One region of the Terrabacter sp. 05T424 genome, then DNA from elsewhere that is predicted to be linked to it. Evidence: riboswitches for the same ligand, from Rfam matches in the RefSeq annotation. Region 1 holds a riboswitch; each other region holds the start of a gene.

Region 1 (7,562 bases):
CACCGAGGCGTCGGTGAACACGGTGATGTCCTGGGCCTCCGAGTTCATCCACAGCAGGCTCGACTGCGCCGTGCGCCAGATGCGCCCGCCTCCCGGAGGGTGTGGGTCGACGACGTGCACCTCGACCCTTTCGCCGAGCGTGACCAGCTCGGCCGCGTTGGCGCCGAGGCGTTCGACGAGCCCGAGCGCCCGTGGGCCCCCGCCGACGACGACGATCCGACGAAGGCTCACGCTGCACCCCAGTCGCGGAACGCCGTCAGGCGCTCCGTCTGCGCCGTGGTCTCGACCGTCCGCGCCTCGCCGCTGAAGGTGACGTGCCGCGTTCCGGCAGGCAGCTCCTTGTCGAAGGCGTGAGGTCCGATCGACTCGGGGTCGGCGTGCAGGTCGAACGCAGGCAGGTAGCCAGCAGCCAGGTAGAGCGCGCGCGCCTCAGGCTGCCGCGGCCCGGTGGTGAGGTGGATCCGTTTGTATCCCAACCCTGCCGCCGCCCGCTCCAGCTCCAGAAGCACTCGGCGGGCCAGACCCTGGCGGCGGAACTGCGCATGCGTCCAGACCCGCTTCACCTCGGCCGTCTCGTCGTCGTAGCGTCGGATCGCCCCGCCTGCGATGGTCTGGCCGGCCCGGAGGATGACGAGGAACGCCCCGTCGGGGGCCTCGAAGTCGGCGACGGGCACCTCGGTGAGCTGCGTGTTCGGGGTCGAGAGCCCGTAGCGGGTCCCGTACTCGACGACGAGGTCCTCCAGGAGCGGCGCCGCTGCGTCGTCGCCGGGTGAGACGCGGAGCACGACGTCGTCGTCGGTCTCGGTGACGAGCTCGCTGCGGTGGCGCGCGAGATGGGTCAAGAACGACTCGGTGACGAGGTGCAGGTTGCGGGCGGCGGACTCTGCCAGGAGCACGCCCGCGTCCTCGGCGAAGACGGTGACCTCGGAGGCGAGCACGAACCAGCCCTGGGTGACGTGCTCGGCACCGAGCGACACGAGGACCGGTCGCAGGGCGTAGTCGACGGCGAGGACGTGCGCTGGGCTGCCCCCGGTCGCCACGGGCAGCACCGTCTTGCCACGCAGGGCGTACTGCGGCAGCAGGTCGAGCAGCGCCTTGAGCAGGCCCGTGTAGGCGGCCTTGTAGACCGGTGTGGTGACGACGACGCCGTCTGCGGCGGTGATCGAGGCGACGACGGCCGCGATCCGGGGGTCGGAGGCGTCGGCGCGAAGCAGGGCCTCGGCCGGAAGGTCACGCACGGTGACCCGCTCGACGTCGTGTCCTCGTGCCCGCAACCGGCGCTCGACGTGCCCCAGCACCGCGTCCGTGCGCGACGACGCGGACGGGCTGGACGACAGGGTGACGATGGTGGCCATGTCAGCGCCTCACTTGGTCTCGGTGGGCTTGGGCAGCCCGGCGGGGTTGACCTCGGAGGCCGGGACCGCCTCCGCGCTGAGCCCCCAGCGCTCGAGCACCTTCGCGTAGCTGCCGTCGGCGATGGCCGCGTTGATCGCGTCGGAGATCGGCTTGGCCAGTCCGCTGCCCTTCTTCGTCAGCACGCCGACCCTGCCGGGGATCGGGTAGCTCGACGAGACGGTGCCGACGATCTGCGTCTTGCCGGCCGTGACGACGTGGTACGTCGCCGTCGGGTTGGGGCCGAGGTAGAGGTCTATGCGGCCGGAGTCGAGTGCCAGGTAGTACTCGGTCGTGCCCTGGTAGTAGACGAGCTCTGCCGGGGCGCGTCCAGCCTTGGTGTTCTCCTCGTTCCAGCGCAGCAGGATGGCCTCCTGGAGGGTGCCGGAGCCGACGGCGACCTTCTTGCCCGAGATGTCCGCCGGTCCCTTGACCCTGAGGCCCGAGCCCTTCTTCGCCTCGAAGGCGTGCAGGCCCAGCCGGTAGGTGGCGAAGTCGTACTTCTCCTTGCGCTCCTCGGAGACGCCGACGTTCGAGAGGGCCACCTGGTACTTGCCGGAGTCGACGCCGATGAAGAGGTTCTCCCAGCTCGTCGTCTGCACCTCGGGCCTGAGGCCCAGGATGTCGGCGACGAGGTGAGCGACGTCGACCTCGACGCCGATCGGAGTGCGGTTGTCGTCCGCCGTGAATGCGAGTGGAGGTATGCCGCCCCCTGCGCCGCCGCTGCCGATGACGAGAGTGCCGCCGGCCTTGACGCCTGGCGGCAGCTCGGCCGCGATGTCGGGGTGGAGCGTGCCGGCGGGTCGCTTCTGGTCGGCCGAGGTGTCGAACGAGACGGGCAGGACCTTCGAGCCGCCCAGGTCCTTCGGGTCGATCTCGGCGGTGCGTGTCGGGGACGGGTCGGCGCAGGCGCCGAGCGTCGTCGCAGTGGTGAGGAAGGCGGCCGCCGCCTGGAGTGCGCGGCGCCGTGCGGTCACATGGATCTGACTGGTGCTCATGGGGTTCGTCTCCTGAGGTGCTTTCGGATGCGCGGGGCGGCGGGTCAGCTGGTCTTGGGCAGGCCGGGCGGGTTGACCTCGGACTTCTGGAGCCCCTCGGTGCCGAGGTTCCAGCGCTGGAGCACCCTGACGTAGCTGCCGTCGGCGATGGCCGAGTTGATGGCGGCGGCGTACGGCGCTGCGAGGCCTGACCCCTTCTTCGTGAGGACGGCGATGAGGCCCTGCAGCTTGTCGCCGGCACCGGAGAAATGGCCGATCGCCTCCGTCTGCCCGCTCGAGGCCACGTGGTAGGCCACGCTCGGGTTCGGACCGAAGTACGCGTCGATGCGGTGCGACGAGAGCGCCAGGTAGTAGTCGGTCTGTGACTGGAAGTACTTGACGGTCGCCGGCTGGAGGCCTGCCTTCACGTTGGCCTCGTTCCAGTCGAGGAGGATCTTCTCCTGGTTCGTGCCGGAGCCGACGGCGATGGTCTTGCCGGCGATGTCCTTGCCGCTGTTCACCTTCCAGGTGGCGCCCTTGGGCGCCTCGAAGGCGAGGTCGTCCTTGCGGTAGGTGGCGAAGTCGTACTTCTCCTTGCGCTCCTCGGTCACCGTGACGTTGGTCAGCGCGACGTCGTAGCGACCCGAGTCGATGCCGAGGAAGACGTTCTCCCAGCTCGTCGCCGGCGTCTCCACCTCGAGGCCCAGCTTGTCGGCGAACAGGTGGGCGAGATCGACCTCGACCCCGATGACCGTCTTGTCGTCGTCGGCCGTGAAGACGAGCGGCGGGGTGCCGCCACCGGCACCGGCGTTGGCGGCGGTGATGGTGCCGCGGTCGCGGATCGCCTTGGGCAGCAGGGCGGCCGCCTTCTCGTCCTTGGTGGCGGTGATGCGGTTCTGATCCGCAGACGTGTTGACACCGGCGGCTGCTGTTGACGCCGTCCCGGCTGCGGCACCGGAAGACGAGCTCGCCTCGGCGGCACCGGAGCAGGCGGCGAGTGCGACTGCACCGGTGATCGCGAGGGCGGTGACGGCATACGTGTTCGGACGGCGGACGGCGTGCGGGCGTGCGGACATGAGGTCTCCTCTCGGCACCCTGTCGGGCGCGAGTCAGCGGGGTGGCCGCGTGGCGGCCTGAGGGGTGGGTGTGGGTGGGTCTGGCGTCAGAGGACGCGGTCGATGAAGGCGCGGGTGCGCTCGTGGACCGGGTGGTCGATGACCTGGCCCGGGGGGCCCTGCTCGACGACCCGGCCGCCGTCGAGGAAGACGACGGTGTCGGCGACCTCTCGGGCGAAACCGATCTCGTGTGTCACCACGACGAGGGTGGCCCCGTCGCGAGCGAGCTCCTTGATGACGGCGAGCACCTCGCCGACCAGCTCCGGGTCGAGAGCCGACGTCGGCTCGTCGAAGAGGATGACGTCGGGCTGCAGGGCGAGCGCTCGGGCGATCGCGACACGCTGCTGCTGGCCGCCCGACAGCTGCCGCGGGTAGGCGGCGGCCTTGTCTCCCAAGCCGACCCGCTCGAGCAGAGCTCGGGCCTCGGGCTCCACCTCGGCACGGCGTCGACGCTGCGCCGACACCGGCGCCTCCACGACGTTGTCGAGCACGGTGAGGTGCGGGAACAGGTTGAAGCTCTGGAAGACGAAGCCGATGCGGCTGCGCTGGCGCAGCACCTCACGCTCGGGCAGCTCGTGCAGCCGCTCCCCCACCTGGCGGTAGCCGATGAGTGTGCCGTTGACGCGCACCTGCCCCCGGTCCACCTTCTCGAGGTGGTTGATGCTGCGCAGGAGGGTGGACTTGCCTGAGCCGGACGGCCCGAGGATCACGGTGACGGTGCCCTCGGCGAGCTCGAGGTCGACGTCGTCGAGCACCCGGTTGGGACCGAACGACTTCGTGACGCCGCGGAGGTCGACGACGGCGGTCATCGGGCCACCTCCTCGGTGGTGGTGCCGGCGGTGCGCGACGTGGTCGTGGCGAGGGCGGCCCAGCGGGTTCGCAGGCGCTGCAAGGGTGTCGGTGGAAGCGTCCGTGAGCTGCCGCGCGCGAAGTGCCGTTCGACGTAGTACTGCCCGATCGAGAGCAGCGTGGTGAGGATGATGTACCAGACTGTCGCGACGAGCAGCAGTGGCACGACGCGGGAGTTGCGGCCGTAGATCACCTGAACCTGGTAGAAGAGCTCGGGGATCGCGAGCACCGAGACGATCGAGGTGCCCTTGAAGAGGCTGATCACCTCGTTGGCCGCGTTCGGCAGGATCGAGCGCATCGCCTGCGGCAGCACGATCCGGAGGAACTGCCGGCGGCGCGGGATGCCGAGAGCGGACGCTGCCTCCCGCTGCCCCTCGTCGACCGAGAGGATGCCGCCTCGGATGATCTCTGCCGCGTAGGCCGCCTGGTGCAGCGCGAGGCCGAGCACGGCGGCCCCGAGCGCACCGAAGAGGTCATTGGTCGCGACGCTGCCGAAGGACGGCCCGAAGGGCAGCCCGAACGAGATGGACTGGTAGAGGTAGGCGATGTTGAACCAGAAGAGCAGCTGGACGATCAGCGGGATCGACCGGAAGGCCCAGATGTAGGCCCAGGCCACCGAACGGAGGAAGGCGTTGGGCGACAGGCGCATCGCGGCCAGCACGACGCCGAGCACGAAGCCGGCGACGGTGCCGAGGACGGTGAGCTGGATCGTCGTGCCGAGCGCCTTGATGACGGTCTCGGTCGCGAAGTAGCGCGCGAAGATGGGCCAGTCCCAGCCGGGGTTGGTGGCCAGGCCGTTGACGAACATCGCGACGAGCACGGCGACGGCGGCCACTCCCACCCACGTCCACGGGTTTCGGCGGACCACGACGGTCAGGGCCGGCGCGTCGGCTGAACGGGCAGGTGGGGGCGGTGCCGCGACGGGCGGCAGGTCCGTGGCAAGGGTGCGCACGGCGGAGGTGGTGGACACGGAGAGCTCCTGAAGGGTGCGTCGGAGGGCCCGTCGACGACTCTCGCGGAGGGGTCGGACGGGCGAAGGGGTGCGGTTGCTCGCTGCGCGCCGGCATACGGGGTCACCGCTTCAAGGCCGGGCGCGCCCGGGGGCCGCCGAGGTGGTCGGCGGCCGCGTCGGTCGCTCGTCAGGGACGACAGAGCGCGCTGGACACACGGAGCAGGTCGACATGGCGGCGCAGCACCAGCCAGGTGCTCGTGCTGCGCGCCATGACGGCTCCTCGGGTCCGGGACCCGATCACCTCGAGTCCGCGCTTGCCGTCACCTGCTGGCGACGGCCTGGTCCTCACCCGGAGCACCCCACCGCGGAGGAGGGTTGCTGTCCAGCAAGCCGGGGCTTTGGCACTGGAGCTCGTGACCTGGCGATCACACTACGAACCCGTCCGGAGGCCGTCAATCGGCTCAAGAGCTCGTTACGGGCCTACCTCAACGACAGTCTCCATCGCCACCCACTGCTGAATCTGCCTGTGCCACAGCGCAATTGACTGCCACGCAGTTTCCGGACCGTCGACTAATTCCTATCGATCCAGTCGGAAATTAGCTCCGGGCCTTCTTGAATCCTGAGACGCCCGCATCGGCAGCCGGCACCTACGATCGGTAGGTGCCTGACAGCGACCTCCCGAAGATCGGTGCACCCGCAACCCGTGCCCTGTCGTCCATCGGTGTGACGCGGCTCGATCAGCTCGTCGAGCGCCGGCCGGATGAGCTGCTCGCGCTCCATGGTTTCGGCCCCAGAGCGCTGCGCATCCTCGAAGAGGCACTCCACGCGGCGGGGCTCTCCCTCCGCTCGTAGGCGTCACGCCTCCGTGCGGGAAGGTGTCTCACTCGAGCGGGCGGACGCGATACCGGGTCCGCACGGCGTCGCCTTCCACCTGGACCTCGCTCAGCTCGAGCCGGATGGGGAGCCCGTCGGGTGCCAGTGGAGCTCCGTCCATCATCGTCGGGGTGCCAGAGCCCCCGACCAGGCCGGGCAGCGTGATCACGTCGACGGAGTGGACCACTCCGAGCTCGCGCAGCCGCTGCAGGTAGCCGGGAGGGGTGCTCTGGCACACGAGCACGTGCAGCTTCGTCGTGCCATCGCTGGTGAACGACCAGTCGACCCGACCGCGCCCGTCGGCAACGACGAACCACCTCTCGGCCGATGTGGGGAGATGGTCCTGCCAGAGCACCTCGTCGCTGATGCTCGGCCGCGGCCACGGCGGCGCGCGCGGGCCGATGATCGTCGATGCCGGCCCGCCGAGGCCGTCCACGGGGCTGCCACCGCCGACGCCAGGGATGCACCCGACGCCAGGGGGCCCCAGCCCCTCGTGAGAGCACGAGAGCCCCGGACCGTGACGGTCCGGGGCTCTCGGTCAGGCGGTGACTGGCGTCAGTTGCCCGTCAGCTTCTCGCGAAGCGCAGCGAGCGCCTCGTCGGAAGCCAGGGTGCCCTCGGCCGGGGCCGGGGCGTTGCGCGGAGCGCGCTCGCCACGGTCGGCGTCGCCGGAGTCGGCAACGTCACCGGTCGCGGACGAGTAGGACGTCGCAGAGCCCGCGTTGGCCACAGCCTCGGCGTCGGCCTTCGTCGCGGCGTCGACCTGGGCCTTGTGCGACTCCCAGCGAGCGTGGGCGTCGGCGTACTGACGCTCCCACTTCTCGCGCTGGGCGTCGAAGCCCTCGAGCCACTCGTTCGTCTCCGGGTCGAAGCCCTCGGGGTACTTGTAGTTGCCCTGCTCGTCGTACTCCGCAGCCATGCCGTAGAGGGTCGGGTCGAACTCCGACGCCGCGACGGCCTGGTCGTTGGCCTGCTTGAGCGAGAGCGAGATACGGCGACGCTCGAGGTCGATGTCGATGACCTTGACGAAGATCTCGTCGCCGACGTTGACGACCTGCTCGGGCAGCTCCACGTGGCGCTCGGCCAGCTCGGAGATGTGGACGAGGCCCTCGATGCCGTCCTCGACGCGCACGAACGCACCGAAGGGGACGAGCTTGGTGACCTTGCCCGGGACGACCTGGCCGATGGCGTGGGTCCGCGCGAAGTGCTGCCACGGGTCCTCCTGCGTCGCCTTCAGCGACAGGGAGACACGCTCGCGGTCCATGTCGACGTCGAGCACCTCGACGGTGACCTCGGTGCCGACCTCGACGACCTCGGACGGGTGGTCGATGTGCTTCCACGACAGCTCGGAGACGTGGACGAGACCGTCGACGCCGCCGAGGTCCACGAACGCACCGAAGTTGAC
Region 2 (7,562 bases), on a different contig from region 1:
AACGCCGGGGCCCTCGAGCGCGCTGCCCAACCGGCCGTGGGCGGGCTCACCGGCGCCGCCACCCGGCTCGTCGAGCGCCTGCTGGATGTCGGCATCGACGGGAGGGGTCCGTTCGACTCGGCGCACAAGGTCGCCGCGAAGGCCCTCGAGCAGGCCCGCGGCGACCGCGACCAGGCCTTGCGCGTGCTGATGCGCGACCACCGCCAGCTCGGAGCCGTCGGCGGTTTCACGACTGGACTCGGTGGGTTCTTCACCATGCCGATCTCGTTGCCCGCCAACATCCTCGAGTTCTACCTGCTGGGCACGCGCCTGACGGCAGCCACCGCGAAGGTGCGCGGCTATGACATCGACCAGCCGGAGATCCGTTCGGCGGTCCTGCTCACCCTGGCGGGGGCCGACAGCGACGACCTGTTGAAGAAGGCAGGCCTGCAGGCCGCGGGTGGCAAGCTGTCCTCGCTCGCGTTCGAACGTCTCCCCGCACCCGCGCTGATGGTCCTCAACAAGGCCGTCGGCTTCCGGCTGCTGGGCCGCATCGGTCAGGGCACATTCGCGAAGCTCGGGCGCGCGGTGCCCCTCGTCGGCGGCCTGATCGGCGCCGGGGTCGACGTCTACATGCTCGGGCGCATCGGCAAGCAGGCGGCCAAGGAGTTCCCGCCCGTCGAGACCTTCGGCCGTTGAGCGGCCGCACCCGCGCGAGCAGAGCGCACATCACTGTTTCGCAACACCGCCGGTGCGGGGGAATCGCCTCGGTGACCCGCTCGTTGGGCCGAGCATGAAGACCGCGTCCCGCATCAAGATGGCCGCGACCGTCGCGTCGGTCGTGCGCGCTTCCACACGGCCCGGTGCTCCTGGCATCGCGCAGCGGGCACAGGCAGTGCCGCGCCTCGTCCGGTTCACCCTCGACGGGACGTATGCCGGAACCACCCTGCGCCGCCTCGGCCTCGTCGCCGCAGCGGTCGCGTACGTCGTGTCTCCCGTCGACCTGCTGCCCGAGGCGGTGCTCCCCGTGCTGGGCGCGGCCGACGACGCCGTCGTCATCACGTGGGCCATCAAGGTCTTCCTCGAGGAGACCGACCGTTTCATCGCGTGGGAGGTCGGGCAGGGTCTCCACCCGCCGCGCGCACCGCAGGGAGCCGACGTGCGCGTCTGGGCGGGCGGCGCCAGCGACGGGATGCGCCGCGACCGCGACACCACGGGCGCTGCGGCGCCGGGACGCATCGCCGGCCACGTCAGCCGACTGCGTGGGGGGAGTCGCCGCGGTTCGGGCTCCGACGGGTCTGCTGCGGGCGCCTTCGGCGCGTCGCCCACCGGGCCCGGCCGGTCCGACCGTGCCGGCCTGCCCGAGGGTGTGCGCCAGGCTGCGACCGACTACGTCCTCGAGTCGGTGCGCAAGCGCCTGGAGCGCTGACCTCCGAGCCTGCGGCTCTTCCAGCCCGTGTGCGGGTGGGGGCGATCCACACCCCTTCGCACCGAACGCCCTTGGTCCACAGGCCTGCTCAGGGGCCTGTCGGCGTGTGGCCGGCGCGGCCACGCTCGACCCATGCCGAAGATCTCATTGTCAGGGCCAGCCGAGCTGCTGACCATCATCCCCTTCCACCTCGGGTTCCAGCCCGAGCGCAGCGTCGTCGTGGTGTGCTTCCACGGCAAGCGGCTGGGACTCGTGGCCCGCCAGGATGCCGTCGACCGCCCGGTCGCGGTCGAGTCCGCTGCCCAGCTGCTGCCGACCGTCCTCGACGGGGCACCCTCGTCGGTGGCGGTCGTCGGCTTCGAGGACGAGCCCGACCAGTCGCTGCCCCTCCTCGAGGAGCTCGTCCAGGGTCTCGAGCGGGCACGTGTCGTCGTGCGCGAGCGGCTGGTCGTCCGCGGCGGGAGGTGGCGCTCCGTCGGCTGCGACTGCTGCCCCGACGAGGGCTGGCTGCTGCCCGAGCAGGCAGACGTCCCGGCGGTCGCGAGCTACGTCGCCCTGGGCCACTCCGTGCTTCCCGACCGAGCCGGCTTGGCCCGACTCGTCGAGCCGCTCGACCCGGCCGCCCCGCGCCATGCGCTGACGGTTGCCGCCATCGACGACTGGCAACGGCGCTACGCCGAGGCGGGCGGTTCGATCTCGGGTTCCGTGTCGGGCTCGGCGGCTGCCCGTTCTCGCAGGTCTGGTCGGCGGCGCCGGCCAGCTGACGCCGGTCTGAGCGTCCTCGACGGCGGTGATCTGTCAGCGCGACAGTTCCTCGTCAACGACGCGCTCGTCGCCTGGAGCGGCCTGCTGCACGGCGAGATCGAAGGCTTCGGGCTGGAACACTGGCTGCCAGCCGTCGTCGGCCCCCTCCGAGACGTGGAGTTCCGAGATGCGGTCGTGGGCTGGCTCTGCCCGGGCTCGGTGTCACTGGAGTCGTTCCCCGACGAGCTGGTCGCCATGCTGGAGGTCTTCCTCGGCCCCGACCTGCGCGTCCTCTCCTCGGCGCCGTCGGCACCCTCGGCGTCGTCGCCTGCCTCTGCGCTCTCGTCCGCTGCTGTCCGCGGCGACGTGGCCGAGTGGATGGCAGACCTCGACGGTGACTCGGAGATCTGGGACGACGCGGCGGTGCCCAGCGAGCTCGACGGTGGCTGGGACGAGTGGGACGACGCGGCCGCCCCGCGCCTGCTGCTCTCGCGGCTCGAGGAGGTCTGCCGCATCACGCCGGCCGCCCACGCCGCCCCGTTGCTGTCCGTGCTCGCGTCGCTCGCGTGGTGGTGCGGTGACGGTGCCCGCGCCGGCATCGCCGCCGACCGAGCGCTCGAGCTCGAGCCCGGCCACCGACTGAGCCGGCTCGTCCGGCAGTCGCTCGACGCCGGACTCCGACCCCCGGCGTGCGCCTAGGAGGTCGCTCCGCGACCCCGAGCCCCCACTCGCGGCCCGCCGCGACGGGGCGTCCCAGGTCGTGGACCAGAGGCTCTGTTGCGGCGTGGGCCTCGGTTATGGTGGGCAAAGGTCATGAGTACCAGCGACAAGCCCCGGCTCGCTGGTCGGCAACCCTCCGTCGCGGTGGGGTGCCCCGGGTGAAGACCTGGCCGCACCCGTCGCGGGTGTGCGCAAGCGCGAACACCAGGAGTGCCTTCGATGACCGTTACGCACCGGAAGCAGAGCACGCGTCGTCTCGCGCGCCCGGTCCCGGGCTCCGACCTGGCCGGCGCGTCTCGCCCGGTCGGGCACGAACCTGCCCGCGGCGAGCCGTCCCGGCGACCGGTCCCGGACGGTGCCTGGCGCGACGGTGACCCCGTGGGCCACCGCCAGTTCGCGGACATCGGCGACGTGGAGCTCGAGCGCGGGGGAGCGGTGCCCGACGTCCGCATCGCCTACGAGACGTGGGGCAGGCTCAACGAGGCCGGAGACAACGTCATCCTCGTGGAGCACGCCCTCACCGGCGACAGCCACGTCGTCGGTGAGGCCGGCGAAGGTCATGCCTCGCCCGGCTGGTGGAACTCCCTCATCGGCGGTGGCCGCACGGTCGACCCCGACGAGTGGTTCGTCATCGCCGCCAACGTGCTCGGGGGCTGCCAGGGCAGCACCGGTCCCTCCAGCCCGGCCCCCGACGGGCAGGCCTGGGGAAGCCGGTTCCCGTACGTCACCGTGCGAGACCAGGTGGCCGCCGAGCGGGCCCTGCTCGACCACCTGGGCATTCGCCGGCTCGCGGCTGTCGTCGGCGGCTCGATGGGGGGCATGCGCGCCATCGAGTGGGCCGTCACCCATCCCGCCGACGTCGACCGGTGCATCGTCCTCGCGTCGACTGCCTACGCGACCGCCGACCAGATCGCCTGGTGCCAGCCCCAGCTGCTCGCCATCCGCAACGACCCGGACTTCGCCGGTGGCGACTACTACGCCGGCGACCGTCGGCCCGATGCGGGCCTCGGGCTCGCGCGCCGCATCGCCCACATCACCTATCGCACCGAGAGCGAGCTGGACGAGCGCTTCGGGCGCGAGGCGCAGCTGGGCGAGGACCCGCTGCGAGCGGGTGACCGGGGCAGGTTCGCCGTCGAGTCCTACCTCGACCACCATGCCGGCAAGCTCGCGCGTCGCTTCGACGCCAACTCCTACGTCGTTCTCACCGAGGCGATGAACTCGCACGACGTCGGCCGCGACCGCGGTGGTGTCACGGCGGCCCTGGCTCGCGTCGAGGCGGACTGCACCATCGTGTCCGTCGACACCGACCGGCTCTACCCGCCGCGACTGTCGGACGACCTGCACGCCGCGCTTCCGCGCTCGCGCCGCGAGCACATCACGTCGGCGTTCGGGCACGACGGCTTCCTCATCGAGGAGGACCAGGTGGGGCGCATCGTCAGTGCCGCGCTCGCCCGCGGGCGGGCCGACCGCACCTGAACCGTCCTGCGGCTCGGGGGGTTTCGCTGCGGGTCGTCGGCACTCGTCGCCGGCCTCCCCGTCGGCTCCGCGCGGCACGCGCCGTGTGACGTGATTTCGGGTACGGTGCGAGCACTGCTTGTTTCCGTCCCAAGGAGGTCCGGGAAAGTGGCCATCGTCGTTGGTTATGTCGCCACCAAAGAAGGTCGCGCGGCGCTCAAGCGAGCCGCCGAGGAATGCGTCCTGCGAGGCACGAAGCTCGTCGTCATCAGCTCCCACAGGGGAGGCAAGGACTTCGACGCCAACGAGGCGCACCAGTTCGAGACCGAGCTCGCCCGCGTGCAGGCACTCCTCGAGGAGAGGGGCCTGGAGCACGAAGTGCGCCAGCTCGTCCGCGGCAACGACCCTGCCGAGGACCTGATCTCCGTCGCCGAGGAGGAGAAGGCCGACTTCATCGTCATCGGACTTCGGCGTCGCAGCCCGGTGGGCAAGCTCATCCTCGGCTCGAACGCCCAGCGGATCCTGCTCGACGCGAGCTGCCCGGTCCTCGCCGTCAAGGGCGACTGACGCCCTTCCACCCGGCCGCGACGGCTTCGGATCACGTCCGGGGGCGTGTCCGGCGCCACGCGGCACACCCGTGCGTTCGCTCGGAGGCCGTGCGGCGTTTTATAATGTCTGAGTACCGGATCGCACGAGGCGCACCGAGAGATCGACACAGGGATCGACTCCGACAGGCCAAGCCCTTCCGGCACCAACCCCCATTCTCGTTCGTTGTGATGATGCATGCCCGCTTTCGGGCCGTCATCCGACGAGACCGTGCGACGAAAGGCGACTGCATCCGTGCCCAAGGCAACAACCGCTGGAGCTCCGAAAACCCTGCCGAAGGTGTTCCAGCACGAGGCGATCATGCAGCTCCTGGTCAAGGGCAGCACCAACGGAACCATCACCGGCACTGAGATCGCGCGAGCGCAGGTCGACGCAGGTCTCGACCTCAAGCAGATGAAGCCGGTCCTCACGACCCTCGAGGCCCACGACATCGAGATCGTCGTCGACGCGCCGCACTCCAGCACGACGAAGAAGACCCGTTCAGGGACCAAGGGAGGCAGTGTGGCCACCGCACGAAACACGACTGCCGCCGCGACGAAGTCCGCCACACGGACGACGACCGCTGCGACCAAGACCGCGGCCAAGAAGGCTGCCACCAAGACGACGTCGGCGCCCGGCGCTGCAGCCGTCGAGGGTGACGAGACGGCCGGCGCCGCTGCCAGGAGGTCGACCGCCGCCAGGACGACGGCGAAGAAGGCCGCGACCAATGCCGGTGTGGCCAAGGCCGCCGCCAAGCCCGCGGCGAAGAAGACCGCTGCCAAGAAGACGGCCGCGAAGTCCGCCTCCACGTCTGCCGACGGTGCCGGCGCCGAGGGCGACGCGGGCACCGATCCCGAGGACGCCCCCGAGGGCGAGCTCGAAGAGGTCGAGGTCGTCGACGAGGCCGTCGAGGACTCCGACGATGCCGAGGGCGGCGCTGCTGCGGGATCCAAGACCGAGGAGCCGGAGGAGTCCGGCTTCGTCATCCGCGACGACGACGAGGACGACGCCCCCGCGCAGCAGGTCGTCACGGCTGGTGCCACGGCTGACCCGGTCAAGGACTACCTCAAGCAGATCGGCAAGGTCGCCCTCCTCAACGCCGAGCAGGAGGTCGAGCTCGCCAAGCGCATCGAGGCCGGCCTCTTCGCCGAGGAGAAGCTCAACTCGGGCGACAAGATCGAGATGAAGCTGAAGCGCGAGCTCTGGTGGATCGCCCAGGACGGCAAGAAGGCCAAGAACCACCTGCTCGAGGCCAACCTGCGACTCGTCGTCTCGCTGGCCAAGCGATACACCGGCCGCGGAATGCTCTTCCTCGACCTCATCCAGGAGGGCAACCTCGGTCTCATCCGTGCGGTCGAGAAGTTCGACTACACCAAGGGCTACAAGTTCTCGACGTACGCGACGTGGTGGATCCGCCAGGCCATCACCCGCGCCATGGCCGACCAGGCGCGCACCATCCGCATCCCGGTCCACATGGTCGAGGTCATCAACAAGCTGGCCCGCGTGCAGCGCCAGATGCTCCAGGACCTGGGCCGTGAGCCCACGCCGGAGGAGCTGGCGAAGGAGCTCGACATGACGCCTGAGAAGGTCGTCGAGGTCCAGAAGTACGGCCGCGAGCCGATCTCGCTGCACACCCCCCTCGGTGAGGACGGCGACAGCGAGTTCGGTGACCTCATCGAGGACTCCGAGGCCGTCGTCCCGGCCGACGCCGTGAGCTTCACGCTCCTTCAGGAGCAGCTGCACTCGGTGCTCGACACGCTCTCCGAGCGCGAGGCCGGCGTCGTGTCGATGCGCTTCGGCCTGACCGACGGTCAGCCGAAGACGCTCGACGAGATCGGCAAGGTCTACGGCGTCACGCGTGAGCGGATCCGCCAGATCGAGTCGAAGACGATGAGCAAGCTGCGCCACCCGAGCCGCAGTCAGGTGCTGCGCGACTACCTGGACTGACCGGCGTCGCCAACGAGAGAGCGGTTCGTCCCTGGGGGACGAGCCGCTCTCTCGTTCGCATGGCGGATGAGCCGCTCGCCGAGACCCGTCAGCGCCGGCGGAGGCTGGGCAGCCGGTCGGGCAGTGACCGCCAGAACGTGACCGCCGCCTCCGGCCAGAGGAAGCCCCGGACGCGGGTCTGCCAGGCGCGGGTGCGCCCGACCTGCTTGCGGATCGACTGGATGTCGTGGTGCAGGCGGATGGCCTCCTGCGGTGAGGTGCGCTCTGGTCGGTCGTAGCGGGACTTCTCCAGGGTGGCGGTGACCCGGCCCATCGCCGTGGCGTTCTCCTCGTCGAGGTGGCCGTCCGTGACGTACCGGCGGTGCAGCTGTCGCAGGGTGACTCCGTCGGGTGCGGTCAGCCCGAGGTCACCGAAGTGCGAGGTGAGGTCCTGCCACTCGGCCTCGATGAGGTCCTGCTGCGTCACGGCGGCCCGCCGTCGACGCAGGCGCAGCCACCAGGCGGTGATCGGCATGACGAACGCCGCGACGAGCCCGATCAGCACGGCGAGGACGGTGACGACGTTGCGCAGCGTGAACGCGGACCCGATGGAGTCGAGCAGCGAAACGTCCTGGGGCACCGGGACGGTCGTCGGCGTGGCGGAGGCCGTCGGAGTGCCCGTCGAGGTGGCACCCGGCGACGCGCTGTCGACGTTGCGACCGGC
Region 3 (7,562 bases), on a different contig from region 1:
AGGTCGGCGTCAATGCCAAGGACTGGGAGGCCTTCGGCCGCTTCACGGCCGGCTGGCAGCAGCAGCACCCCAAGCCCGACGCGACGATCGAGCAGGTCGTCGCCCACGTCGAGCACGTGCGCGAGGTCGCCGGCATCGACCACGTCGGCATCGGCGGCGACTACGACGGCACCGACACCTTCCCGGTCGGGCTCGAGGACGTCAGCGGCTACCCACGGCTCGTCGCCGCGCTGCTCGAACGCTCGTGGTCAGAGGAGGACGTCGCGAAGCTCGTGCGCGGCAACACGCTGCGGGTCATGCGCGACGTCGAGGCCGTGGCCCGCGACCTCCAGGCGACGCGCGGCCCGAGTCTGCGCACGTTCGCGGAGCTCGACGGCACCGCCACAGGCTGAGCGCCGGCCCGCCCCACGGCATACGGCACCGGGTGCCTACTGGCGGAACCGGGCGATGGTGAGGCCGACCAGGCGGGCGACGACGAGCGCGACGTAGAGCATGCCGGTGATCTGCTGGAGCAGCACGAACGCCCGCGCATGCGGCTCGACCGCGTAGATGTCCGACAGGCCCGTCGAGGTCATCGTCGTGATCGAGAGGTAGAGCAGCTCGAACCAGCTCCGGTCGCCGGGCTGCCCTGCTTCGCCGTAGATGGTGAACGAGTGCGGCCAGACGATCTGGACGGCGAGGTAGATGTAGGCGAAGCCCCACGCGACGACGGTGAAGGTCGCACCCGTCGCGTAGAGCTCGTCACGAGTGACCCAGTTGTCGGCGAACATGTACCGCAGCAGGCCATAGCCCGTGTAGATGTAGAAGAGGGCGTGCAGCACCGAGCTCCAGAAGGTCAGCGTCGTGTTGTCGCTCCAGATCGCCTCGGCGATGGTGAGCACGACGACCGGACCGCCGAGGAGGACCGCGACCCACGTCAGCGCCGGCGTCGCGCGGACGGCTCGGACGGCGAGGAAGAGCACGAGCAGGCCGATGAGGCCGAAGACCGCTCGCGCCGTCTCCTGGACGTCTCCCGTGCGGGTCTCGATGAAGGGGTACGCGAGCAGCGCCGCGAGCTGGGCGAAGAGCAACAGGGCGCAGGGCAGGTCCGACACCTGTCGACGGAAGCGGTCCAGCCGCGAGGGCGGTCCGGTCCGACGCGGCGATGACGGCCAGAGCTCCAGCGACGCACTCACGTCTCGGACTCTAGCGGCGGCCCCGTCAAGAACACGTCAAGAGCCGTCAGCAGCGGGTCAACGGCGCCGGGCGGCCCCCTCACCGGCCGTACGAAGGAGGCATGTTCACCACCCTCCTGTTGCTCGTGGTCGGGGTCGCCGTCCTCGCGTACCTCGTGCACGTCCTCCTGCACCCGGACCGCTTCTGATGGGCGACACCGCCAGCGGGCTGATCACCATCGCCGTCCTCGTCGCTGCCCTCGCCGCCGCCCACGCGCCCCTCGGCGCGTGGATGGCTCGCGTCTTCACCGACGAGCGCCACTGGCGCGTCGAGCGGCTCGCCTACCGCCTCTGCCGCGTCGACCCCACCTCAGAGCAACGGTGGACCACGTATGCCGTCGCCGTCCTCGGCTTCTCGGCCGTCGGCATCGTGCTCCTCCTCGCCCTCGTCGTCACGCAGGGCTCGCTGCCACTGGCGCGCGGCGCCTCGATGGGCTGGGACACCGCCCTCAACTCGAGGCCCTCTGCCGCGAGCCCGGTCACCTCGTCTCGCAGCAGGACCTGCTCCGAGCCGTGTGGGGTCCGTCCTACGGCCGGGAGTCGAACTACCTTCGCGTCTACGCCAACCAGCTGCGCCGCAAGCTCGAGCCCGACCCCGCCAACCCCTGCCACCTGATCACCGAACCGGGCCGCGGCTACCGCTTCACCCCTAGAGGGTCAGTAGCGCTCGCGGCCGCCGCGGTCAGTGAGGTTCCAGGCGTCCTCGGACTCCTCGTCGTCCTCGTCGACGGTGCGCGTCATGTCGCCGGGCGTCCACCTCGCGGCGGGCATCGCCTGCGTGCTGTCGCCGCCGTAGTCGTCACCCGACTCGCGTCGCTCCCCGCGCTCGGCGACGAGCGCCGCGGTGCGCTGCGGCGTCACCGAGCCGTCACGGTCGCCGTCGTCCGAGTCGTCGGCCCCGTCCTCGTCGTCGTATGCCGTGCGGGCGCCGCCACCATCGGCGGCCTCGGCGACGACGTCGACGGGCGATGCGGCATACGGCCCCTCGTCGGTCGGCGTCACGTCGGCGACGGGTTGCGGCACCTCGTCACCGCGCAGCAGGGCCAGCGTCTGCGGCAGGTCGTCGGGCCGGACGAGCACGTCACGCGCCTTCGACCCCTCGCTCGGGCCGACGACGCCGCGCGACTCGAGCAGGTCCATGAGGCGACCGGCCTTGGCGAACCCGACGCGCAGCTTGCGCTGGAGCATCGATGTGGAGCCGAACTGGGTTGTGACGACGAGTTCGGTGGCCTGGAGCAGCACGTCGAGGTCGTCGCCGATGTCGTCGTCGATCTGCTTCTTCGGCGCCGCGACCGTGACGTTCTCGACGTAGTTCGGCTTGAGCTGGGTCGTGACGAACTTGACGACCTCGTGGATCTCGGACTCGTTGACCCAGGCCCCCTGCACGCGCATCGGCTTGCTCGCACCCATCGGGAGGAAGAGCGCGTCACCCTGCCCGATGAGCTTCTCGGCGCCGGGCTGGTCGAGCACGACGCGGCTGTCGGCGAGAGAGCTGGTGGCGAACGCCATGCGCGAGGGCACGTTGGCCTTGATGAGGCCGGTGACGACGTCGACCGACGGACGCTGCGTCGCGAGCACGAGGTGGATGCCGGCGGCGCGTGCCAGCTGGGTGATGCGCACGACCGACTCCTCGACGTCGCGCGGGGCGACCATCATGAGGTCGGCGAGCTCGTCGACGACGACGAGCAGGTAGGGGTAGGTCGTGATCTGCCGCTCGGAGCCCGGAAGCGGCTTGACCTTGCCGGCGCGCACCGCCTTGTTGAAGTCGTCGACGTGCTTGAAGCCGAACGCCGCGAGGTCGTCGTACCGCTGGTCCATCTCCTTGACGACCCACGCGAGGGCCTCGGCGGCCTTCTTCGGGTTGGTGATGATCGGCGTGATGAGGTGCGGGATGCCTTCGTAGGCCGTGAGCTCGACGCGCTTCGGGTCCACGAGGATCATCCGCACCTCCTCGGGCGTCGAGCGCATGAGGATCGAGGTGATCATCGAGTTGACGAAGCTCGACTTGCCCGAACCGGTGGCACCGGCGACGAGCAGGTGCGGCATCTTCGCGAGGTTGGCGATGACGTACGCGCCCTCGACGTCCTTGCCGACACCCATGACCATCGGGTGCTCGTTGCCGCGGGCCGTGTGGCTGCGCAGTACGTCGCCCAGCGAGACGTTCTCGCGGTCGAGGTTCGGGATCTCGATGCCGATGGCCGACTTGCCGGGGATGGGGCTGAGGATGCGCACGTCGGCCGAGGCGACGGCATACGCGATGTTCTTGGAGAGGGCGGTGACGCGCTCGACCTTGGTGCCCGAGCCGAGCTCGACCTCGTAGCGCGTGACGGTCGGCCCGCGGGTGAACCCGGTGACGGCGGCGTCGATGTCGAACTGGTCGAAGACGTTGGTCAGCGACTCGACGACCCGGTCGTTGGTCTCGCTGCGGGTCTTGTGCGGCGGGCCCGGAGTCAGCATCGCGTGGTCGGGCAGCTGGTAGGTGATGTCGCCGCCGAGACTCAGCTGCTCGACGCGAGCGGGCAGGTCGGACATGGGCGGTGGGATCAGCTCGGCCTTGGGGCCGACCTTGCTCGTGTCGGGGGCCCCGAGCGTCTTCGGGTCGGTCGCGTCGATGACCTTCTCGCCGGAGGGGCGCGGCGCCAGCACGCCGGGCGCGGTCGGGCGCTTCTCGCCGGGGCGCAGGCGCGTCGTCGGCTCGTCGTCGGCGCCCTTCTGCGCGGCCTGGCGGAAGGCCTCGTCGCCGTCGCGGTCGGACAGGTCGACGGCCTTGCGCCGGGCCCGCTTGACCGCGGCCGCGGGCGCGTCGTCACCGGCGTCGGGCTCGGCGTCGTGGTGGCCCCGGTCGATGACGAGGGCCTTGAGCTGCCGCAGGCGCGTCGGGATCAGGTTGACGGGTGTCGCCGTGATGACGAGCAGGCCGAAGATGCCGAGCAGGACGAGCAGCACGACTGCGCCGTAGGGCGACACGGCGGCCGCGAGGGGGCTCGAGGCGAGGAAGCCGAGGATGCCGCCGGCCGCACGCATGCCGTCGGCGCCGTCGGGCGGGTTGGGGATGCCGTCGGCGAGATGGGCCAGACCGCAGGCGGCGAAGGTCAGCGCGATGGTGCCGACGACGATCCGGTTGGTCGTCGCCTCGTCCTGGGGGGCGCGGAGCATGCGGAGGCCGAGGGCCAGCAGGACGAGCGGGACGGCGTAGGCGACCCTGCCGAAGGTGCCCGCGAAGATCGCGTGGACGACCTGCCCGAACGTGCCGGCGACGCCCCACCACTCACGGGCGGCCACGACGACCGCGAGGGCGAGCAGCGCGAAGCCGATGCCGTCACGGCGGTGCTCGGGCTCGAGGTCGGCGGCGCTGTGACCGACGCGTCGCACCGCTCCCCCGGCCATGTGCGAGACGCCCATCCAGGTGCTGCGCATGGCGCTGAACGGGAAGGGCAGCCCGCCGTCACGGGTCTTGGAGGCGGCCTTCGCCGGCGGCTTGCGCGCAGCGGGCTTGCGCTGCGCGGGCCTGGTCGAGCGCGCAGCGGGAGGGCGTGACGAGGTGCTGCCGGTCACCCCCTTGGCGCGTGTGGCCGCGGCGGTGCTCGAGCGCTGGCTGCTGGACGGACGTGACCCCATGGTCGCACCGTACGTCAAGGCACCTCTGAACTCACGCGTCACACGCGCAACAGGGCACATCGGCGCGAGCGCGCTGGTCGGCGTCGGGCGCCCTGTCCTGACCCTCCGTCTCAGATGCCGACATCCGGGGATCGGAGGGTGGACAGGGCTGCGAGCGCCCGCCTATCTTCGATGCCAGGTCATGAGTGCCAGTGACAAGCCCCGGCTCGCTGGCCAGCAACCCTCCTCCGCGGTGGGGTGCTCCGGGTGACGACCAGGTCGACCCCCGATCAGCTCGAGTGATCCGGGTCGGCAAGCGCGGACCTGCATCCGGTGGGTCCCTCAGCCCCTGGAGCACTCCTATGTCGGTTCTTCCCAGCACCTCACTCTGTGGTGGCACGCCCGCCCCGGTCGTCCGCACCCGCACGCTGCACGTCGTTCCCGAGGCTGCCTCCCTGCCGGCGGTCGTCGGCGCGGGACTGCGCGTGCCGACGCTGCGCGGCGAGACGGCATACGCGAACCTCGACCACGCCGCCTCGACTCCCGCCCTCGAGACCGTCAAGGCAGCCGTCGACCGGGCCCTCGAGACGTACTCCTCGGTGCACCGGGGGGCGGGCTTCGCCTCACGTCTGAGCAGCGCCTGGTACGAGCAGGCCCGCGCCGAGGTGGCCGCCTTCGTCGGCGCGCGTGACGACGACTCCGTCATCTTCACGCGCACGACGACGGACTCCTGGGCACTGCTGAGCAAGGCGCTGCCGAGCCGTACGACGGTCTTCGTCTTCGGCACCGAGCACCACTCGACCCTGCTGCCCTGGGGGCGCTTCCGCACCGTGCGCCTGCCCGTGCCGCAGACGGTCGAGGACGCCCACGCCCTGCTCGAGGAGGCCCTCGACGACCACCCGTCGCGCCACCGCCTCGTCGTGCTCACGGCGGCCTCGAACGTCACCGGCGAGGTGTGGCCCGTAGAGCGCTTCGCGGCGCTTGCCCACGCCCACGGCGCCCGCATCGCCGTCGACGCGGCCCAGCTCTCTGCCCACCGCACCATCGACCTCGCGGGCTGGGACGCCGACTACGTCGCCTTCTCCGGCCACAAGACGTACGCCCCTTACGGCGCAGGCGTGCTCGCCGGACGCTCGGACTGGCTCGACGCCGGCAACCCCTACCTGCTCGGCGGCGGCGCGACGCGCTCGGTCACCGAGGAGGGCACGACGTGGGCCACCGGCCCCGCCCGCCACGAGGGCGGCAGCCCGAACGTGATCGGCGCGATCGCCCTCGCCGCAGCGTGCGCGACGATCAGCCGCCACCGCGAGGCCATCGAGGCGCACGAGACGCAGCTGCTCGAGCGCCTGACCGCCGGCCTCGACGAGGTGCCCGGCGTCGAGGTGCTCTCCATCTTCGGCGAGGGCCACGACCGGGTCGGCGTCGTCGCCTTCACCATCGACGGCTGGGACTCCTCGCTCGTCTCGCAGGTGCTCTCGGTGGAGCACGGCATAGGCGTCCGCGACGGCAAGTTCTGCGCCCACCTGCTCGTCGACGAGCTGCTCGATGACCCGTGGGGCGAGCGGTCGGGCACCGCCGTCCGCGCGAGCATCGGTCTCGGTTCGACGCTCGAGAGCGTCGACCGTCTCGTCTCGGCCGTCGCGGGGCTCGTCGAGCACGGCCCGTCGGCCGACTGGACGCTGACCGACTCGGGCTGGGCCGTCGACGGCACCGACCCGCGCGACGTCGAGGTCGAGCGCCCCTGGTGACCTCGGTCGGCCGGCAACCAGCGTGGATGCCGGGCGCGACCGAGGACCGGCTGATGGTCTGCGGTTCGGTGGGGTGATCACCCCAGCAGACGGCGGACCATTCGAGGGACAGCTGGGCCTACCGCCCCGTCACCGCGCTGACGGCGGCCTCGGTGCGTTCAGGGGCGCTCAGCGCTTCGGCAGGGCGTAGCTGGCCCAGACCGCGGCGTGGTCGGCGCGGTTGATCGCGACCTGTCCCGCGGAGACGACCGTCAGGCCGCGGCTCAGCAGGTGGTCGAGCTGCACGAAGGCCGGGAGGCGGTTGCCAGCAAAGGGCCAGGTGCGCACCCAGCCCTGGCCGTCGGTGCGTTGGGCGTCGTCGAGCCCCTCGGCGAGGTCTCGCAGACCCGGGTGCCCGTAGTCCGCGTTGAAGTCACCGGCCATCACGAGGAGCTCGTCGCCGTCGAGGCGCTCCTTCCAGGTCTGCAGCGCCCTCAGCCCGGCGCGCCACTCGACGGTGTCACCGCGCAGGGGTGCCGTCGGGTGTGCGACCTTGAGGCGCACGGTCCCGTTGGGAGCCGTGACGTCGAGCTCTGGCTGAGCGCTCCGGGTGTCCTCGACCGCAGGATCGGTGCCGGCGTTGCGCACCGAGAGCGGAAAGCGCGAGAGGACCACCGTGCCGGTGAAGGTGCCCGGACGCGCCACCCCCTGGCGCTGGGTGAAGTAGTCGCCCGCCCCCTCGGCGTCGAGCCGCTGCACCAGGGCGGGGGTCGCCTCGACGAGCACGAGCACGTCGACGGCGTGGAAACGCACGGCGTCCATGAGCTGGTTCGCGTTGGCCGAGCCGATCCAGACGTTGGCCGACATCACGGTGAGGTCAGTGTCGGCCTTGGGCGTGGACGTGGCCCGGAACGAGGGAGCTGCGACCACCATCGCGACGGCCAGCGCCACGGCGACCGGGAGCACCATCGCCCACCGGCGCAGTACGAGGGCAGTGATGGTGAGCAGCGCCAGACCGATGAGC
Region 4 (7,562 bases), on a different contig from region 1:
CTCGCGGAAGTCCTTGTCGCCGACCGCGAGCACCTCGTCGACGAGGACGATCGGCTCGTCGAGCGTCGTGATCAGGGCGAAGCCGAGGCGCACCTGCATGCCGGAGCTGAAGTGCCGGAAGGGCATGTCGAGGCCGGCCCGCACCTGCGGGCCCGCGAAGTCGACGATCTCGTCGAAGCGCTCGGTGATCTGGGACTTGCTCAGCCCGTGCAGGCCTGCAGTGAGCAGCACGTTCTCGCGCGCGGAGAGCTCGCCCAGGAAGCCACCGGTGAGCTCGATGAGCGGGGCCACGCCGCCGTTCACCGCGACCTTGCCCTCGTCGGGCAGCAGCACGCCGGCGATGGCCTTCAGCAATGTGCTCTTGCCACCGCCGTTGGAGCCGACGAGGCCGACCGCCTCGCCGGGTCCGACGCTGAACGACACGTCCTTGAGGGCCCAGAAGGTCTCCTTGGGCGCGGTGTTCTGACGGCGCAGCACCATCTCGCGCAGCGACAGCTTGCGGCGGCGGGACCGGTAGAACTCGACGCCGAGCCCCTCGACCTTGATGACGTCGGCGGTGCGTCTGGCGTCCCAGACGCGATCGGCAACAGGTGCCACGTCAGATCTCCTTCAGGACTGCGCGCTCCATGCGCGCGAACGTGACGGCACCCCAGGCGAGGAAGGCGAGCGACATGAGCGCGCCCACGACGAGCGGCGCGACCTGGAGCTTCTGGGGGAAGAACCCGGCCCGGTAGAGCTCGAGGATGCCGCTCATCGGGTTGAACCACAGTGCCGTCTGCAGCCAGTCGGGAGCCTTGTCGAGCGTGTAGATGATCGGGGTGCCGTAGAAGAGCATGCGCAGCGCGATGCGGACGACGCGGATCGTGTCGTCGGCGAGCACCGTGGCCGGGGCGAGCAGCAGCCCGATGCCGGTCTGCAGGATGAACTGCAGTGCGAGGCCCACCGGGAAGAGCACGATCCGCCAGTTGAGGGTCGTCTCGCCCCGGATCACGTAGATCAGGACGAACGCGAAGAGCACCGGCAGGGAGAGCAGGAACTCGATGCCCTTGGCGATCACGACGCGGATCACCCACAGCTCGCGGGGCAGGTTCGTGGACCTGACGAGCTTCGCCTCGGAGACGAGCGCTCGGGCCGTCTCGTTGATCGACGCGTTGAACCACTGCCACGGCAGCAGGCCGACGAGCAGGAAGAGGAAGTACGGCTTGTGGCCCGCGTCACCGCGCTGGAAGATCACCGCGAAGACCATGAAGTAGATCAGGGCCATCGCCAGGGGGTCGATGACGGTCCACAGGTAGCCGAGCCAGCTCCGTGCGTAGCGCACGCGAAGGTCGCGCCGAACCAGAGTCAGCAGGATGCCCCGCTGGCCCCAGATCCGGGAAAAGCGCTCCACCATCAGAACTCGTCTCCTTCGGGGACCAGCTGGTCCGGCCTGCTGGTGAGGAAGCCCCAGCCCCAGCTCATGTGCATCGTCGCGAGCACCGCAGGCACCCGCATCGCCACCTTCGCACCCTCGCCACGGGCGATGGCCACTCCCCCGACACCGACGCCGGCGGCATACGCAGCCGGGATGGCCCAGAGGGGCCGCCACACCAGCCCGCCGACCACACCGGCGGCCACGGCCACGAGGGCCGTTGGCGGGGCGAGGTAGCGGGCGTTGATGGAACCCTTGTGGCGCGTGGCGACGACCCGGCGCCAGCGGCCGTAGTCGCGGTACTGCCGGCCGAGTGCGCGAAGGCTCGGCCGCGGGCGGTACTCGACCGTGAGCGCCGGGTCGAACCACACGACACCGCCGGCCTGGCGGATGCGGTAGTTGAGCTCCCAGTCCTGGGCGCGGGTGAAGCGGGGGTCATAGCCGCCGGCCTTCGTCAGCCACTCACGGCGGAAGACGCCGAGGTAGACGGTGTCGGCCGGTCCCGCCTCTCCCCCCGTGTGGAACCGCGCGCCGCCGACGCCGAGCGGCGACGTCATGGCCGTGGCCACGGCCTTCTCGAAGTCGGTGACGCCGGTGGCGTGCATGACTCCGCCGACGTTGGCGGCGCCCGTCTCGACCAGCACGCGAACGGCACGCTCGATGTAACCCGCACTGAGGAAGCCATGGCCGTCGACGCGCACGATGATGTCGTGCTCGGCAGCGGCCACTGCGAGGTTCAGCGCCTCGGGGGTGCGGCCGGAGGGGTTCTCGACGACGGTGATCCGCGAGTCGCGCTCGGCGAGGCGGCGGGCGACGCCGAGGGTGTCGTCGTGGCCGGGGCCGACGGCGAGCACGACCTGGATCTGCCCGGGGTAGTCCTGGGCGACGACCGCAGCGACAGCGTCCTCCAGGTGCCTCTCCTCGTTGAGCAGCGGCATGATGACGCTGACCGGAGGTGTTGGGTCCACGCGTTCGGATCCTTCTCGTTCGGGTCGATGAGTTGGAGCAGGCGATCGCGACCCGCACCGGGCCGGGCCAGCCTACCGCCCCGAGAACCTACCCCTGCCACGGCGGAAGTCGCTGGGAGGGCGATGAAGGCCCGCCGGAAGAGACGCCACCGCAGCGGCCACCCGCGTCTACTTGAGCAGCTGGCGGGCCATGACGACGCGCTGGACCTGGTTGGTGCCCTCGTAGATCTGGGTGATCTTCGCGTCGCGCATCATCCGCTCGAGCGGGAAGTCGCGCGTGTAGCCGGCACCGCCGAGCAGCTGGACGGCGTCGGTCGTGATCTTCATGGCCGCATCGGAGGCGTAGCACTTGGCAGCTGCGCCGAAGAACGAGAGGTCCTTGTCGCCGCGCTCGGACTTGGCGGCCGCGACGTAGACCATCTGGCGCCCGGCCTCGAGCTCCATCGCCATGTCGGCGAGCATGAACTGGATCCCCTGGAAGTCGGCGATGTGCTTGCCGAACTGCTTGCGCTCCTTGACGTAGGCGAGAGCCTGGTCGAGCGCGCCCTGGGCGATGCCGACCGCCTGCGCGCCGATCGTGACGCGCGTGTGGTCGAGGGTGCGCAGCGCGATCTTCAGGCCGTCGCCGACCTGGCCGACGACGCGGTCGCCGGGGATGCGGACGTTGTCGAAGTGCAGCTCGCGCGTCGGGCTGCCCTTGATGCCGAGCTTGCGCTCCTTCTCACCGAACGTGAAACCGTCGTCGGACTTCTCGACGACGAACGCCGTGACGTTGCCCCCACGGGGGCCCTCGGGGTCGGTGACGGCGAGGACGGTGTAGTACTCGGAGACGCCGGCGTTCGTGATCCACGACTTCTGGCCGTTCAGCACCCAGCCGTCGCCGTCCTGGCGGGCGCGGCACTTCATCGACGCCGTGTCGGAGCCGGCCTCGCGCTCGGACAGGCCGTAGGAGAAGGTCGTCTCGCCCTTGGCGAGCGGGGGCAGGTAGCGCGCCTTGACGTCGTCGCTGCCGTCGAGGATGAGGGGCAGCGAGCCGAGCTTGTTGACCGCCGGGATGAGCGAGGCGGACGCGTCGACGCGGGCGATCTCTTCGATGACGATGCACGTCGCCAGGGCGTCGGCGCCCATGCCGTCGTACTGCTCGGGCACGTGCGGTGCGAAGAAGTCTGAGGCGACGAGGGCGTCGTGCGCCTCCTGGGGGTAGCGCGCCTCCTCGTCGACGGCGGCGGCGTACGGGGCGATCTTGTCCTCGGCGATCGCCCGGATCGCCTCGCGCAGGGCCTCGTGGTCCTCGCTGGTGCGGAACAGGTCGAAGGCGTCATTCGTGCTCACGGCGCGATCCTACTCGCCAGTTCGGATTAGTAGGACGTCCTAGTGATCGACGCCACGGAGTGGTGCGGACGAGGCCGTGAGATGCTCAGAAGGGCGGCGGTTCGGGGCCAGGTGGCGGCCCGGTGTCGGGTGGCGGGCCGAGTCCTTCGCGCCAGTCCTTGGGGTAGGTGGTGTAGCTGCGGCCGGTGAGGGTGGTCCACTCGAGGCCGTCGTCGGCGACGGGGGTGCTGGTCCAGATGCCGTGGGTCTTGACGTTGTGGTGGCGGCGTTCCTTGGCGTAGAAATTCGTCACCGAGGTCTCGCCSGCCGGCCACGGGATCTCGTGGTCGAGGTCGCACCGGGTSGCGGGGACGTGGCAGTCGGGGCCGCGGCAGGTKCCGTCGACCGCTCGGACGTGCTCAACCATCGCGAGTGTGGGCCGGTAGGCCCTGGTGGGGCGGGTGATCGCGTGGCCGTCGCGGATGTCGACGGGAAGGGTCTGCCAGACCGAGCCCGGGCGGGTCATGATCTCGCGGGCGTGGGCGGCGGTGACCCAGCGGTGCCCGGGCAGCTCGCACGCCGCGTCGCTCTGGCCGGTGGCGACCTCGAACGGCACGACGAGCCACACCCGCGCCGCCGCGTCACCGGTGGCCGGCGCAGGCGCAGGCCCGTCACACGCGTCGGCGAGGACGTCACGCAGCAGGGCCTCGGTGGCCAGGTCGCAGCGCAGCTGGTCCAGGGTCCGCGRGTCTCCTCCGCCTCGCGCGGCGCGAGCACGGGTGTCGAGCCGGTCCAGGATCGCCGCGACCGTGCCCGCATCGGCCGTCAAGCTCAGACACCCCATCCCGTCACCGACCATCCGCCCGAACACCCCACGCCGCGCTTTCGCGTGCGCCCGCCGCTCCCCCGCGCCCCTCGTGTCCACCGACGCGATGGCGCGAGTCAACCGGGTCGTGAAGGTCCGCTGCCCCACCACCCGCCCGTCCCGCGACGGAGCCAGCACCGACTCCTCCACCACCGCGACATCCACATCCGACAGCTGAACCGTGTCGCAGGCGAGCTGCACCGCCCGGTACAGCGACGTGCCACCGGCCCGCAACGCGGCCAGGACGCGCCGGTGCCGCCGCGGTGCCGTCGCCAACGCCAGCCGCCGCGACACCTCACCGACCCCGACCCCGGTCGCCAGCGCGATCTCCTCCGCGACGAGCCGCTCCGGCGAGGCCAGTGCCGCCATCCGCACGGCACTCCCACCGGCTGGCAAGGCGGCGACCTGCTGGGCCTCGATGGTGTGCAACGCCCCGTACGCAGCGAGCAGGTCGGCCTCGACGCGCGCCTTCGCCACCTCGAGCGCCTCGACCTGCGCCATCACCCGCTCACCGTCCCGCAACAGGCCCTCGGTCACCTCCACCGACCGCGCCCGCTCGATCTCTTCGGTCAGCACGCACGAGTGAGCGACGTCCGTCGCCTCGTACAACACCTCGCCGGCAAACCGACTCGACAGCACGGACACGACCCGCCGCGCGCGACCACCGGACGCCCCTGGATCGTGGACCCAGGTCACGTCGACCACCCGCGGCGGGCGGCCACCGAGCAGCCCGAAGGAGCCTCGTGACGACGCGACGTACGGCATACGTCCCCTCCCTCAGCAGCACTTTGGACTACTCCAGTAGAACATGTGTTCGACTCGATGGGAAGGGCTCGCGCGCACCTGTGGACAACGAATTGCTCTGCGCAACAGCAGGGTTCACCTGAGGCATCACGAACCCAGAAGCGGAACGACCCCCAAGCACGTCCACCATGAGGACACGCGCTCCCATCTGCCGGACACGCGTACGTACACTCGCGAGTAGGTCATGAGTGCCAGCGCCAAGCCCCGGCTCGCTGGCCGGCAACCCTCCCACCGCGGCGGGGTGCCCCGGGTGAGGACCTGGCCCGTCGACGCCCTCGGCGCTCGGGCAAGCGCGGAGAGCTCCTCTCCCGCACCGACCCGTCGGTGCGCCGGCCGGTCACCTCGACGCAGGCCCGGTCATCGACACGACTGAGGAAGAGCACACGAGAGATGACCGAACCCAACTGGTCCTTCGAGACCAAGCAGATCCACGCCGGCCAGAGCGCCGACAGCGCCACCGGGGCCCGCGCCCTGCCTATTTACCAGACGACCAGCTACGTCTTCAACGACACCGACCACGCGGCAAACCTGTTCGGGCTCAGGGAGTTCGGCAACATCTACACCCGGATCATGAACCCGACGACCGACGTCGTGGAGCAGCGCATCGCCGCGCTCGAGGGCGGCGTGGGCGCGCTCCTGGTCGCGTCGGGACAGTCCGCGACGACGCTGGCCCTGCTCAACCTCGCCGAGGCCGGCGACCACATCGTCGCCTCCCCCAGCCTCTACGGCGGCACGGTCAACCTGCTCAAGTTCACGCTGCCCAAGCTCGGCATCGAGGTGAGCTTCGTCGAGGACCCGACCTCGATCGAGTCCTGGCGGGCCGCCGCGCGCCCCAACACGAAGGCCTTCTTCGGCGAGACCATCGCGAACCCGAAGGCCGAGGTGCTCGACATCGAGGCCGTGGCGGCGCTCGCCCACGAGCACGGCGTGCCGCTCGTCGTCGACAACACCATCGCCACCCCGTTCGTCATCCGCCCGATCGAGTGGGGCGCCGACATCGTCGTGCACTCCGCGACGAAGTACCTCGGCGGCCACGGCACGTCCATCGCGGGCGTCATCGTCGACGCGGGCCGGTTCGACTACGCGAAGGACCCGGAGAAGTTCCCCAACTACAACACTCCCGAGGAGAGCTACCACGGTCTCGTCTTCGCACGCGACCTCGGCGTCGGCAGCGCCCTCGGCGCGAACCTCGCGTACATCCTCAAGGCTCGGGTCCAGCTGCTGCGCGACCTCGGGCCGTCGGCGGCGCCCTTCAACGCGTTCCTCATCGCGCAGGGTCTCGAGACGCTGTCGCTACGCATCGAGCGCCACCTCGAGAACGCCGCCAAGGTGGCCGCCTACCTGCAGGGCCAGGAGCAGGTGGAGCGCGTCGTGTGGGCCTCCCTGCCCGACAGCCCCTCGTACGCCACCGCCCAGAAGTACGCGCCCCGCGGGGCGGGTGCCGTGCTCTCCTTCGAGATCGCTGGCGGCCTCGAGGCGGGCAAGAAGTTCGTCGAGGCGCTGACGCTCCACAGCCACGTCGCGAACATCGGCGACGTGCGCTCGCTCGTCATCCACCCTGCATCGACGACGCACTCGCAGGGACCCGAGGAGGACCGCGTGGCGGCCGGCGTGACCCCGGGTCTGGTGCGCCTGTCGGTCGGGATCGAGAACATCGACGACATCGTGGCCGACCTCGAGCAGGGATTCGCCGCGGCGAAGGCCTGACTCCTCGGAGTGCACGAACGGCACGGTCGGCCTGCGCCGGCCGTGCCGTTCAGCGCCCGGCCGCGGCTGGGGTGCAGCCCAGAACGCACGTCTAGGACGTATGCCGAGGACGTATGCCGCCCGCCGGGGCACGCACCCCCGGCTGGGTCAGCCGACGACCTCGTCGACGAAGCACCACCGCCACGACTCGCCCGGCTCGAGCGAGCGCATCACGGCGTGGGAGGTCTCGGCGAAGTGCGCGCTCGCGTGCTTGAACTCGGAGGAGTCGCAGCAGCCGACGTGCCCGCACTCCAGGCACATGCGCAGGTGCACCCAGGTCGTCCCGTCGCGCAGGCACTCCTCGCACCCTTCCGGAGTGCGGGGCTCGGCGCACGCGCCACTGTCCTGCAGGTGCTCACAGGGAGCCTCGATGGTGTCCACGGGCAACATCTCACTTTCTGCCAGTCGGGTCTCCTGGTCCTCGAGACGGTCGAGCATCGTCTCCTCGAGGTCGAGC

Evidence for each region. A riboswitch is a leader RNA that binds a small molecule or an ion and turns the genes downstream of it on or off. The one in region 1 is predicted to bind S-adenosylmethionine.
Region 2: another riboswitch for S-adenosylmethionine. It lies ahead of metX (homoserine O-acetyltransferase MetX); the one in region 1 lies ahead of AC1DE0_RS13990 (putative leader peptide).
Region 3: another riboswitch for S-adenosylmethionine. It lies ahead of AC1DE0_RS04710 (aminotransferase class V-fold PLP-dependent enzyme); the one in region 1 lies ahead of AC1DE0_RS13990 (putative leader peptide).
Region 4: another riboswitch for S-adenosylmethionine. It lies ahead of AC1DE0_RS16300 (bifunctional o-acetylhomoserine/o-acetylserine sulfhydrylase); the one in region 1 lies ahead of AC1DE0_RS13990 (putative leader peptide).

What each region holds. Positions count from the first base shown of each region.
Region 1 is NZ_JBFTLB010000006.1:93,401-100,962, forward strand. Features, by position in the region: gene AC1DE0_RS13960 (FAD/NAD(P)-binding protein) at 1-231, opposite strand, end outside; gene ssuE (NADPH-dependent FMN reductase) at 228-1,355, opposite strand; gene AC1DE0_RS13970 (ABC transporter substrate-binding protein) at 1,365-2,390, opposite strand; gene AC1DE0_RS13975 (ABC transporter substrate-binding protein) at 2,435-3,445, opposite strand; gene AC1DE0_RS13980 (amino acid ABC transporter ATP-binding protein) at 3,532-4,293, opposite strand; gene AC1DE0_RS13985 (amino acid ABC transporter permease) at 4,290-5,303, opposite strand; gene AC1DE0_RS13990 (putative leader peptide) at 5,473-5,556, opposite strand; SAM riboswitch class IV at 5,591-5,704, opposite strand; gene AC1DE0_RS13995 (helix-hairpin-helix domain-containing protein) at 5,946-6,137, shown strand; gene AC1DE0_RS14000 (hypothetical protein) at 6,166-6,594, opposite strand; gene rpsA (30S ribosomal protein S1) at 6,714-7,562, opposite strand, start outside.
Region 2 is NZ_JBFTLB010000015.1:19,240-26,801, forward strand. Features, by position in the region: gene AC1DE0_RS21080 (EcsC family protein) at 1-678, shown strand, start outside; gene AC1DE0_RS21085 (YkvA family protein) at 773-1,408, shown strand; gene AC1DE0_RS21090 (DUF4192 domain-containing protein) at 1,541-2,851, shown strand; SAM riboswitch class IV at 2,962-3,076, shown strand; gene metX (homoserine O-acetyltransferase MetX) at 3,092-4,348, shown strand; gene AC1DE0_RS21100 (universal stress protein) at 4,496-4,894, shown strand; gene AC1DE0_RS21105 (RNA polymerase sigma factor) at 5,213-6,859, shown strand; gene AC1DE0_RS21110 (transglutaminase TgpA family protein) at 6,948-7,562, opposite strand, start outside.
Region 3 is NZ_JBFTLB010000001.1:1,007,804-1,015,365, reverse strand. Features, by position in the region: gene AC1DE0_RS04740 (dipeptidase) at 1-392, shown strand, start outside; gene AC1DE0_RS04735 (ion channel) at 429-1,175, opposite strand; gene AC1DE0_RS04730 (potassium-transporting ATPase subunit F) at 1,277-1,363, shown strand; partial or broken gene AC1DE0_RS04725 (potassium-transporting ATPase subunit KdpA) at 1,363-1,614, shown strand; partial or broken gene AC1DE0_RS04720 (winged helix-turn-helix domain-containing protein) at 1,668-1,865, shown strand; gene AC1DE0_RS04715 (FtsK/SpoIIIE family DNA translocase) at 1,872-4,832, opposite strand; SAM riboswitch class IV at 5,010-5,136, shown strand; gene AC1DE0_RS04710 (aminotransferase class V-fold PLP-dependent enzyme) at 5,174-6,559, shown strand; gene AC1DE0_RS04705 (endonuclease/exonuclease/phosphatase family protein) at 6,728-7,562, opposite strand, start outside.
Region 4 is NZ_JBFTLB010000007.1:364,642-372,203, forward strand. Features, by position in the region: gene AC1DE0_RS16275 (ABC transporter ATP-binding protein) at 1-597, opposite strand, end outside; gene AC1DE0_RS16280 (ABC transporter permease) at 599-1,393, opposite strand; gene AC1DE0_RS16285 (glycosyltransferase family 2 protein) at 1,393-2,379, opposite strand; gene AC1DE0_RS16290 (acyl-CoA dehydrogenase family protein) at 2,548-3,711, opposite strand; gene AC1DE0_RS16295 (13E12 repeat family protein) at 3,797-5,320, opposite strand; SAM riboswitch class IV at 5,540-5,658, shown strand; gene AC1DE0_RS16300 (bifunctional o-acetylhomoserine/o-acetylserine sulfhydrylase) at 5,750-7,066, shown strand; gene AC1DE0_RS16305 (Na+/H+ antiporter) at 7,214-7,562, opposite strand, start outside.